DNA from 2 places in the Streptomyces sp. NPDC041970 genome. Region 1 is predicted to be linked to the other one. Evidence: riboswitches for the same ligand, from Rfam matches in the RefSeq annotation. Region 1 holds a riboswitch; the other holds the start of a gene.
The links. A riboswitch is a leader RNA that binds a small molecule or an ion and turns the genes downstream of it on or off. The one in region 1 is predicted to bind glycine.
Positions count from the first base shown of each region.

Region 2: linked by a shared signal. The riboswitch ahead of gcvP (aminomethyl-transferring glycine dehydrogenase) and the one ahead of gcvT (glycine cleavage system aminomethyltransferase GcvT) in region 1 are both predicted to bind glycine.

Region 1 covers NZ_JBVJCD010000014.1:37,104-42,818, reverse strand. Annotated here, with positions in the region: gene ACZ6EJ_RS10435 (enhanced serine sensitivity protein SseB) at 1-87, opposite strand, end outside; gene ACZ6EJ_RS10430 (AAA family ATPase) at 150-848, opposite strand; glycine riboswitch at 1,011-1,107, shown strand; gene gcvT (glycine cleavage system aminomethyltransferase GcvT) at 1,270-2,394, shown strand; gene gcvH (glycine cleavage system protein GcvH) at 2,505-2,882, shown strand; gene glyA (serine hydroxymethyltransferase) at 2,902-4,161, shown strand; gene ACZ6EJ_RS10410 (L-serine ammonia-lyase) at 4,355-5,715, shown strand, end outside.
Region 2 covers NZ_JBVJCD010000008.1:9,663-15,377, forward strand. Annotated here, with positions in the region: gene ACZ6EJ_RS06540 (DNA polymerase IV) at 1-768, shown strand, start outside; gene ACZ6EJ_RS06545 (PRC-barrel domain-containing protein) at 693-1,061, opposite strand; glycine riboswitch at 1,193-1,288, shown strand; gene gcvP (aminomethyl-transferring glycine dehydrogenase) at 1,481-4,366, shown strand; gene ACZ6EJ_RS06555 (DUF5999 family protein) at 4,470-4,676, opposite strand; gene ACZ6EJ_RS06560 (hypothetical protein) at 5,005-5,589, opposite strand.

The DNA.
Region 1 (5,715 bases):
GCCGAGCGAGGCGCTCAGCACCTCTTCGAGCTCGTTGGCGGGCCACCCCTGCGGGGGGTGCGCCTGGGCGGGTGCCGGAATGTCCACTGCCTCTGTGCCCTCTCTTCACCGTCTCGGCCCACTGGCGGCCTCGCTCCGTGGCCAGCACCCTAACCGGCGCGGGCCGCGCGGGCCCCGGTGTCCGGGAAGGAGATCCGGCGGAGCGCGCCCGCGGCCTCGCGGTCGAGGAGCACCGCCGAGGCGCAGCCGGGCGGCAGCAGGCCCTGTTCGGTGGCGCGGATCAGCCGGGCCACCGCCTGCCGGTGGCGGGCGAAGGCGTAGCCGGAGACGCCGCGGCCGCGCTCGCGCTGCCCCTGGCGGGCCACCTCGGGGGCCACGTCGAGCAGGACCAGGTGGAGGGCGCGGCCCCGGCGCGCGGCGTGCCGGGCGAGCCGGCGGCGCACCCAGGCCTGGGTGCCGCAGTCGTGCACGACGACGGATTCGCCGGAGCGCACCGCCTTCCAGAGGCCGAGGTAGTGGGCGGCGCGGGCCAGGGGGCGGTAGAGGGCGTAGGGGAGTAAGCGGGGCAGGGCGGCGGCCCAGCGGTCGCGGGTGTTCTGGGAGTCGATGGCGCGGCCCGTGACCGTGCGCCGGATCAGGGTGGACTTCCCGCTGCCGGGGAGGCCGGAGACCACCACGATGTCGCCGGCGGCGAAGTCGAGGCTGCGCGGCGCCGGCCCGGTGAGCCCGCGCAGATCGCGTACCACCGGCGCACGGGCCGTCGGCAGCTCCTGCGCGGGTGCGCCGGACTGTGCGGGCACCGCGCCGTGCGCGACCCCCGCGATCGGCACCGACCGCTGCGATGTCATCGCCCATCCCCCTGCCGTCGGGACACCCACGTCTGCCCCTGAGTGTAAAGAAAAGGTAATACGGCACAACCGGCCGCGCCGCCGCCGCCCGCGCGGGGACCGCACGCCCCACTCTCTCCCGGCCCGTGCGATGATGAGGCCGCCAACTGCATACCGGCCGTTCGAATCCGCGCGGGAGAGTTCCGGCCCCAGGTGGGCCGGGCGCCGAAGGAGCAAGATCCTCCCTTGAATCTCTCAGGCCCCGTACCGCGTGGATGAGGCAGATCTGAAAAGCGAGCCGCCCGGCGGCTCCACCCAAGGTGCAAGCCGCGCCCCGCGAGATGGGGCATACCCCGCCAGGGGCGTCCGGCGAACCTCTCAGGTTCCGATGACAGATGGGGAGGGTCCGTCCCTGCCGTCGTCATGTCCTGGAGCCGTACCCATGAGTCCTGCCCCCCGCCGCACAGCCCTCGACGCGCTGCACCGCTCGCTCGGCGCCACCATGACCGACTTCGCGGGCTGGGACATGCCCCTGCGGTACGCCAGCGAGCGCGAGGAGCACCAGGCCGTGCGCACCCGCGCCGGCCTCTTCGACCTGTCCCACATGGGCGAGATCTCCGTCACCGGGCCCGAGGCCACGGCCTTCCTGGACTTCGCGCTGGTGGGGAACATCTCCACCGTCGGCGACGGCCGGGCCCGGTACACGATGATCGTCCAGGAGGACGGCGGCATCCTGGACGACCTGATCGTCTACCGGCTGGACGAGTCCGGCGCCCCCGCCTTCATGGTCGTCGCCAACGCGGGCAACGCGGGGATCGTGCTGGACGCGCTCACCGCCCGCGCCGAGGGCTTCGACGCCGAGGTGCGCGACGACCGCGACGCGTACGCGCTGCTCGCCGTGCAGGGCCCGGCGTCCCCCGCCGTCATGAAGGCCGTCACCGACGCCGACCTGGACGGGCTGAAGTACTACGCGGGCCTGCCGGGCGACGTCGCCGGGGTCCCGGCGCTGATCGCCCGTACCGGCTACACCGGCGAGGACGGCTTCGAGCTGTTCGTCGCCCCCGAGCACGCCGAGCGGCTCTGGCGGGCGCTGACCGAGGCCGGCTCCGCGCACGGGCTGGTCCCCTGCGGGCTCTCCTGCCGCGACACGCTGCGCCTGGAGGCGGGGATGCCGCTGTACGGGCACGAGCTGACGACCGCGCTGACCCCCTTCGACGCCGGTCTGGGCCGGGTCGTGAAGTTCGAGAAGGACGGCGACTTCGTGGGGCGCGAGGCGCTGGCGGCCGCCGCCGAGCGCGCCGAGACCGCGCCGCCGCGCAGGCTGGTGGGGCTGGTCGCGCAGGGCCGCCGGGTGCCGCGCGCGGGCTTCCCCGTGGTCGTGGACGGCAAGGTGGTCGGCGAGGTCACCTCCGGCGCCCCCTCCCCGACCCTGGGCAAGCCGATCGCCATGGCGTACGTGGACGCGGCCCACGCGGAGCCGGGGGCCGAGGGCGTGGGCGTGGACATCCGCGGCACGCACGAGCCGTACGACGTCGTCGCGCTGCCGTTCTACAAGCGCCGGAAGTGACGCTCCGGGACGATCGGGACGTCCCCGGCGCCGGGACGCGACCCGCCCGCGTCTCACACCGCAAGACCACCGTCCATCAGCACTCCCCCGCGTACAGGAGAATTCAGGTCATGAGCAACCCCCAGCAGCTTCGGTACAGCAAGGAGCACGAGTGGCTGTCGGCCGTCGAGGACGGCGTGGCGACCATCGGCATCACGGAGTACGCGGCCAACGCCCTCGGCGACGTCGTCTACGCCCAGCTCCCGGAGGTCGGTGACACGGTGACCGCGGGCGAGACCTGCGGCGAGCTGGAGTCGACCAAGTCGGTCAGCGACCTGTACTCGCCGGTGACCGGTGAGGTCACGGCGGCCAACCAGGACGTCGTGGACGACCCCTCGCTGGTGAACTCCGCTCCCTTCGAGGGCGGCTGGCTGTTCAAGGTGCGCGTCGCGGAGGAGCCGGCCGACCTGCTCTCCGCCGACGAGTACACCGCGTTCTCCGGCAACTGAGACCTTAAGGGACCCCCTGATGTCGCTTCTGAACTCCTCCCTCCACGAGCTGGACCCCGACGTCGCCGCCGCCGTCGACGCCGAGCTCCACCGCCAGCAGTCCACCCTCGAGATGATCGCCTCGGAGAACTTCGCCCCGGTCGCGGTCATGGAGGCGCAGGGCTCCGTCCTCACCAACAAGTACGCCGAGGGCTACCCCGGCCGCCGCTACTACGGCGGCTGCGAGCACGTCGACGTGGTCGAGCAGATCGCGATCGACCGGATCAAGGCCCTGTTCGGCGCGGAGGCCGCGAACGTCCAGCCGCACTCCGGCGCCCAGGCGAACGCCGCCGCGATGTTCGCGCTGCTGAAGCCGGGCGACACGATCATGGGCCTGAACCTGGCCCACGGCGGCCACCTGACCCACGGCATGAAGATCAACTTCTCCGGCAAGCTCTACAACGTGGTCCCCTACCACGTCGACGAGACCGGCGTCGTTGACATGGAGGAGGTCGAGCGCCTCGCCAAGGAGTCCCAGCCGAAGCTGATCGTGGCCGGCTGGTCCGCCTACCCGCGCCAACTCGACTTCGCCGCCTTCCGCCGCATCGCGGACGAGGTCGGCGCGTACCTGATGGTCGACATGGCGCACTTCGCGGGCCTCGTCGCGGCCGGCCTGCACCCCAACCCGGTGCCGCACGCCCATGTCGTCACCACCACCACGCACAAGACCCTCGGCGGTCCGCGCGGCGGCGTCATCCTCTCCACCCAGGAGCTGGCCAAGAAGATCAACTCCGCGGTCTTCCCCGGTCAGCAGGGCGGCCCGCTGGAGCACGTGATCGCGGCCAAGGCGGTCTCGTTCAAGATCGCGGCGGGCGAGGAGTTCAAGGAACGCCAGCAGCGCACCCTGGACGGCGCCCGCATCCTCGCCGAGCGCCTGGTCCAGCCGGACGTCACCGAGGTCGGCGTCTCCGTCCTGACCGGCGGCACCGACGTCCACCTGGTCCTGGTCGACCTGCGCGACTCGGAGCTGGACGGCCAGCAGGCCGAGGACCGGCTCCACGAGCTGGGCATCACGGTCAACCGCAACGCCGTCCCGAACGACCCGCGCCCCCCGATGGTCACCTCGGGCCTGCGGATCGGCACCCCGGCGCTGGCCACCCGCGGCTTCGGCGCGGAGGACTTCACCGAGGTCGCGGAGATCATCGCCGCCGCCCTCAAGCCGTCCTACGACGCCGAGGGCCTGAAGGCCCGCGTGGCGGCGCTGGCCGAGAAGTTCCCGCTGTACCCCGGCCTGAAGTAGCACCTGGCCTGCGGTTCCGCACGTTCGGGCGGGGCACCGCGCACACTGGGGAGTGAGCGCGGTGCCCCGATCCGTGTCCCCCCGCTCCACCCTCGCCCGGCGGGCCACCACCCCGGCCCGCCCGGCGCCACCCGGCCCGTTCCCGCACCACCCAGGCAGACAACGGCGTCTTCCAACCCCAAGGAGTACTCCCGTGGCCATCTCGGTCTTCGACCTGTTCTCGATCGGCATCGGCCCGTCCAGCTCCCACACGGTGGGCCCGATGCGCGCCGCCCGGATGTTCGCGCGCCGCCTGAAGAACGAGGGCCTGCTCGCGCACACCGCCTCGATCCGGGCCGAGCTGTACGGTTCGCTCGGCGCGACCGGCCACGGGCACGGCACGCCCAAGGCGGTCCTGCTCGGCCTTGAGGGCGAGTCGCCCCGGACCGTGGACGTGGAGTCGGCCGACGCCCGCGTCGAGGCGATCCGCACCGGCGGCCGGATCAACCTGCTGGGGATGCACGAGATCCCCTTCGACGCCGACGAGCAGCTCGTCCTGCACCGCCGCAAGGCGCTCCCGTACCACGCCAACGGCATGACGATCCTCGCGTACGACGCCGAGGGCGCCCCGCTCCTGGAGAAGACGTACTACTCGGTCGGCGGCGGCTTCGTGGTGGACGAGGACGCGGTGGCCGGGGAGAACCCGATCGTGCCGGACGACACGGTCCTCAAGCACCCCTTCCGCACCGGCGACGAACTGCTGCGGCTCTCGCGGGAGACCGGGCTCTCCATCTCCTCGCTGATGCTGGAGAACGAGCTTTCCTGGCGCACCGAGGCGGAGATCCGCGCGGGGCTGCTGGACATCTGGCGGGTCATGCAGGCCTGCGTCGCACGCGGGATGGCCCGCGAGGGCATCCTCCCCGGTGGCCTGAAGGTCCGCCGCCGCGCCGCGAACTCGGCCCGCCAACTGCGCGCCGAGGGCGACCCGCAGGCCCACGCGATGGAGTGGATCACGCTCTACGCGATGGCGGTCAACGAGGAGAACGCGGCGGGCGGGCGGGTCGTCACCGCCCCGACGAACGGCGCGGCGGGCATCATCCCCGCCGTGCTGCACTACTACATGAACTTCGCGGCGGGCGGCTGCACCGAGGCCGAGAAGGAGGACAGCGTGGTCCGCTTCCTCCTCGCGGCCGGTGCGATCGGCATGTTGTTCAAGGAGAACGCCTCGATCTCCGGCGCCGAGGTCGGCTGCCAGGGCGAGGTCGGCTCCGCCTGCTCCATGGCCGCGGGAGCCCTCGCCGAGGTCCTCGGCGGCTCCCCCGAGCAGGTGGAGAACGCCGCCGAGATCGGCATGGAGCACAACCTGGGCCTGACCTGCGACCCGGTCGGCGGCCTCGTGCAGATCCCCTGCATCGAGCGCAACGGCATGGCCGCGGTGAAGGCGGTCACCGCGGCGCGGATGGCGCTGCGGGGCGACGGCAGCCACAAGGTCTCCCTCGACAAGGTCATCAAGACGATGAAGGAGACGGGCGCGGACATGTCCGTCAAGTACAAGGAGACGGCCCGCGGCGGGCT
Region 2 (5,715 bases), on a different contig from region 1:
CTGGGCCTCGACGACCGGCCGGTGGTCGCCGAGCGGGACGCCAAGTCCGTGTCGGTGGAGGACACCTTCGACGTGGACCTGCACGACCGGGTGCGGGTGCGGGCCGAGGTGGAGCGGCTGGCGGTGCGGTGCGTGGAGCGGCTGCGCGCCGCCGACCGGTCCGGGCGCACGGTGGTGCTGAAGGTGCGCCGCTACGACTTCTCCACGCTGACCCGCTCCGAGACCCTCAGAGGCCCCACGGACGACCCCACGGTGGTCCGTGAGGCCGCTGGGCGGCTTCTGGAGTCCGTCGACACCACCGGGGGCGTACGGCTCCTCGGCGTGGGCGTCACGGGCCTGGCCGACTACACGCAGGAGGACCTCTTCGCGCAGGCCGCCGACGCCCGCGAGCTGGCGCGGCGGTCGCGGGAGCCGCAGCCGCCCGCGGACGCCGGCGGCGGGCGCGCCGAGCCCGCCGCCGAGGAGTCCGACCAGGACGACGCGGAAGCGCTCGCGGCCCGGCGCTGGCCCGCCGGCCACGACGTGCACCACGAGGAGCACGGGCACGGCTGGGTGCAGGGCAGCGGCGTCGGCCGGGTCACCGTGCGGTTCGAGGAGCCGTGGAGCGCGCCCGGCCGCGTCCTCACCTTCCGCACCGACGATCCGCTGCTGCGGCCGGCCGATCCGCTGCCGCTCGTCCGCGAGCCGGCCGACTACTCCTCCTGGCCCGCCAGCCTGCCGAAGTCGCGGTCGGGCGCGGACTCCGCGGGGGGCGAGTCCAGCCCGTAATGGCGGTAGAGCCGCAGTTCCTGGTCGGGCGAGAGGTGCCGGCCGACGCCGAAGTCCGGCGCGCCCCTGATCAGCGCGCGGTCGAAGGGGACCCGCAGGGCGTCCTCGACGAACTCGCTGGGCTCCAGGGGCACGAAGGCGTCCCGGCTGAACAGTCCGGTGCGCACGGCCGCCCACTCGGGCACGCCCGTCGCGTCGTCGAGATAGACCTCGTCCACCGTCCCGATCTTGACGCCCTCGCGGTCGAACGCCTTGCGGCCGATCAGTCGGCGCGGATCGATATCGGCCTGCACGGTTCCTCCCACGGATCGCGGCTGCTCGGGGCGTTCCTGACGCCCACCAGCACCACACAAGTGCAGATCGGCGGCGTCGGCCACTCGAGGGCTCCGGCCCGGTGGCCGCTGGTAGGCTGGGACACGGCTGCTGACCCCGTGCGGGAGAGTCCTCCGGCGAGTGCCGGAGGCGCCGAAGGAGCAACTCCTCCCCGGAATCTCTCAGGCTCCCGTACCGCACGGACGAGGTCACTCTGGAAAGCAGGGCGGTTCCGTACGGGCGCAGGCCGGGACGGGTCCGACCCTCACCGACGGTGAAAACCGGCGCGCCTCGGGGCGGGTCGGTGAAGCTCTCAGGTTGAGATGACAGAGGGGGAGGCCGTTCGGGCACCCGCGCCGTGGTGCCCCTCGCAGGTCGTGAAGACCAGGAGGCCTCCACCATGACCCCCCGTCGCACTCCGCTCTCCCAGTTGGAGCAGGGCATTCCGTTCGAGCAGCGCCACATAGGGCCCGACGCCGAGGCCCAGGCGAAGATGCTCGCCCAGGTCGGTTACGGCTCCCTCGACGAGCTGACCGCCGCCGCGGTGCCCGACGTGATCCGGAGCGCCGAGGCACTGGACCTCCCCGCCGCGCGCACCGAGGCGGAGGTGCTGGCCGAGCTGCGGTCGCTGGCCGACCGCAACCAGGTGCTCGCCCCGATGATCGGCCTCGGCTACTACGGCACCTTCACGCCGCCCGTCATCCTGCGCAACGTGATGGAGAACCCCGCCTGGTACACGGCGTACACGCCGTACCAGCCGGAGATCTCCCAGGGCCGCCTGGAGGCCCTGCTGAACTTCCAGACGATGGTCGCCGAGCTGACCGGGCTGCCCACCTCCGGCGCCTCGCTGCTCGACGAGGGCACCGCGGCCGCCGAGGCGATGGCGCTCGCCCGGCGCGTCGGCAAGGTCAAGAACGGCGTGTTCCTGGTCGACGCCGACACCCTGCCCCAGACCGTCGCGGTGATCGAGACCCGCGCCGAGCCCACCGGCGTCGAGGTCCTCGTCGCCGACCTGAGCAACGGGATCCCCGCCGAGATCGCCGAGCGCGGCGTCTTCGGCGTCCTGCTCCAGTATCCGGGCGCGTCCGGCGCCGTGCGCGCCATCGAGCCCGTCATCGAGCAGGCCCACGAGCTGGGCGCGATCGTCACCGTCGCCGCCGACCTGCTGGCCCTGACCCTCCTCGCCTCGCCCGGCGCGCTCGGCGCCGACATCGCGGTCGGCACCACCCAGCGCTTCGGCGTCCCCATGGGCTTCGGCGGCCCGCACGCCGGCTTCATGGCGGTCCGCGAGAAGTTCGCCCGCAGCCTGCCCGGCCGCCTGGTCGGCGTCTCCGTCGACGCGGACGGCGACACGGCGTACCGCCTGGCCCTGCAGACCCGCGAGCAGCACATCCGCCGTGAGAAGGCCACCAGCAACATCTGCACCGCGCAGGTCCTGCTCGCCGTCATGGCCGGGATGTACGCCGTCTACCACGGCCCCGACGGGCTGCGCACGATCGCCCGGCGCACCCACCGCTTCGCCGCGATCCTGGCCGAGGGGCTGCGCGCCGCCGGGGCGGAGGTCGTGCACAAGGCCTTCTTCGACACCGTGACCGTACGGGTCCCCGGCCGGGGCGCGGACACCGTGGCTCAGGCCCGCGAGCGCGGGGTCAACATCCGTCTCGTCGACGCCGACCACGTCTCCATCGCCTGCGACGAGACGACCACCCGTGAGCGCGTCGCCGCCGTGTGGGCCGCCTTCGGCGCCGACGGCGACGTCGAGGCGCTGGACGGGACGGTCGCCGACGCGCTGCCCGAGGGGCTGCTGCGCGACGACGAGATCCTGGCCCACCCGGTCTTCCACCAGCACCGCTCCGAGACCGCGATGCTGCGCTACCTGCGCAGGCTCGCCGACCGGGACTACGCGCTGGACCGGGGCATGATCCCGCTCGGCTCCTGCACGATGAAGCTGAACGCGACCGCCGAGATGGAGTCGATCACCTGGCCCGAGTTCGGCGCGCTGCACCCCTTCGCCCCGGCCGAGCAGGCGCAGGGCTTCCTCACGCTCATCCGCGAGCTGGAGGAGCGCCTGGCCGAGGTCACCGGCTACGACGCCGTCTCCATCCAGCCCAACGCCGGTTCGCAGGGCGAGTTCGCCGGTCTGCTGGCCGTCCGGGCGTACCACCGGGCCAACGGCGACGACCAGCGCACCGTCTGCCTCATCCCGTCCTCCGCGCACGGCACCAACGCCGCCAGCGCCGTCATGGCGGGCATGAAGGTCGTCGTGGTGAAGACCGCCGACGACGGCGAGGTGGACGTCGCGGACCTGCGGGCCAAGATCGAGCAGTACCGCGACGAGCTGGCCGTGCTCATGATCACCTATCCGTCCACGCACGGGGTGTTCGAGGAGCACGTGGCGGACATCTGCGGCGAGGTGCACGACGCGGGCGGCCAGGTCTACGTCGACGGCGCCAACCTCAACGCGCTGGTCGGGCTCGCCAAGCCAGGCAAGTTCGGCGGCGACGTCTCGCACCTCAACCTGCACAAGACGTTCTGCATCCCGCACGGCGGCGGCGGCCCCGGCGTCGGCCCGGTCGGCGTCCGCGCCCACCTCGCCCCGTACCTCCCCAACCACCCCCTCCAGCCGGCCGCGGGCCCGGAGACCGGCGTGGGCCCGATCTCGGCCGCGCCGTGGGGCTCGGCGGGCATCCTGCCGATCTCGTGGGCGTACGTCCGGCTGATGGGCGGCGAAGGGCTCAAGCGCGCCACGCAGGTCGCCGTGCTGGCCGCGAACTACGTCGCCAAGCGGCTGGAGCCGCACTTCCCGATCCTCTACACCGGCCCGGCCGGGTTGGTCGCGCACGAGTGCATCGTGGACCTGCGGCCGCTGTCCAAGGCGACCGGCGTCTCCATCGACGACGTCGCCAAGCGCCTGATCGACTACGGCTTCCACTCGCCGACCATGTCGTTCCCGGTGGCCGGCACCCTGATGATCGAGCCTACGGAGAGCGAGGACCTCGCGGAGCTGGACCGGTTCTGCGACACCATGATCGCCATCCGGGCGGAGATCGAGAAGGTCGCCACCGGCGAGTGGAGCGCGGACGACAACCCGCTGCGCAACGCCCCGCACACCGCGGCCGCGCTGGGCGGCGACTGGGAGCACGGCTACAGCCGCCGCGAGGCCGTCTTCCCGGCCGGGGTGTCGGCCGCCGACAAGTACTGGCCGCCGGTGCGCCGGATCGACGGCGCCTTCGGCGACCGGAACCTGGTCTGCTCCTGCCCGCCGCTGACCGCGTACGACGACTGAACCACCCTGTCGCGGGCGTACGCCGTCGGGCGGCGTACGCCGGACATGCGTCGGGGCCGGTGCGGAGATCCCTCCGGGCCGGCCCCTGCTCGTGGCACCGCCGTCAGGCGGCCTTCACCACGCGGCCGGCGGCCAACGGGCGGTGCGGAGCGATGATCTGCCCGTCGGGCAGCAGTTCGCCGGTGTCCTCGAAGAGCAGGACGCCGTTGCACAGAAGGCTCCAGCCCTGTTCGGGGTGGTGGGCCGTCAGGCGGGCCGCCTCCCGGTCGGGCGAGTCGGCGGTGGGACAGGGTGGCTGGTGCTGGCACATGGATGGGTTCTTTCGCTGCGTCGAATCGAATGTTCCGCGGCTGGATGACGTGTTCACGGCCGCCCCCCGTATCAGTCGGTCGGGTCCCAGTGTTGCCCTCCGGAGGTGATTCCGCAGGCATTTGGCCGGAGCTCCCGTTCTCCTCCCATGACGCGTCACCCGCGCGGACGGTTCACCGTGACCGCACTGTCCCTTTGGGTGGTTCGGGGTAGTCGGACCGGGCTAGTCCGAGTGGGCAGCACAACGCCCCCGCGGTGGTCCGCTCCGTCGGCCCGATGGGCGCGGAGAGCGGATCGCCGCGGGGGCGGGTTCGCCGCGGGGGTGCGGGTCAGGCGGATCTGAGCAGGGGGCCGGGGGCCACGCGCAGCGAGATGACGGGCAGCAGGTCGGCGACCCGGTGCGGCCGGTGGGCCGTGATGCCCGGTGGGGCCGGCGCCAGGGGCACCAGGACGTCGGTCGGCGCGAGGACGCCCGTGGCCGCGTCCGCCCCGGTGTCGCCGTGCAGCCAGAGGGTGAGCATGTACAGCTCCGGGATGGACAGCAACCGCGCCTGGCAGGGGGCGGCCGACGCCTCCGCCTGGTGCAGGGCCAGCTCGGTCGAGGCGAGGTAGGGGCCCTCGAAGAAGTGGGAGAACGCCCACCCGTCGGGGGTGGGCACGGTGTCCGCCGCGGCGATCGCGCGGCCTTCGCTCCGGATCAGGAAGCGCCAGGCCGCGAGGCGTGTCGCGGGGGCGGCCGAGCCCGGAGCGATCCGGTCCAGGACGTGGACGGGGAGCGGCAGTTCGGGGCTCAGCGGTCCCTGGACGGACCGGAGAGCGGACGTTCGGGCCTCGCGGACGGCGGTGGGGGAACCGAGGGCCGCGAGAACGCTGCGCAGGGCGGGCGCGGGGGCCGGGAGGACATGCAGCGGCATAGTGGGTCGCCTCTCACTTCGGAGACACGGTGACGCGTGGGCGGGGTGCAGACAGCGCTGTCGGCGTGTGCGGGGCCGAAGAAGGCCGATGACGGGCGATCCGCATCCGCTCTCGGCCTCGTCGAG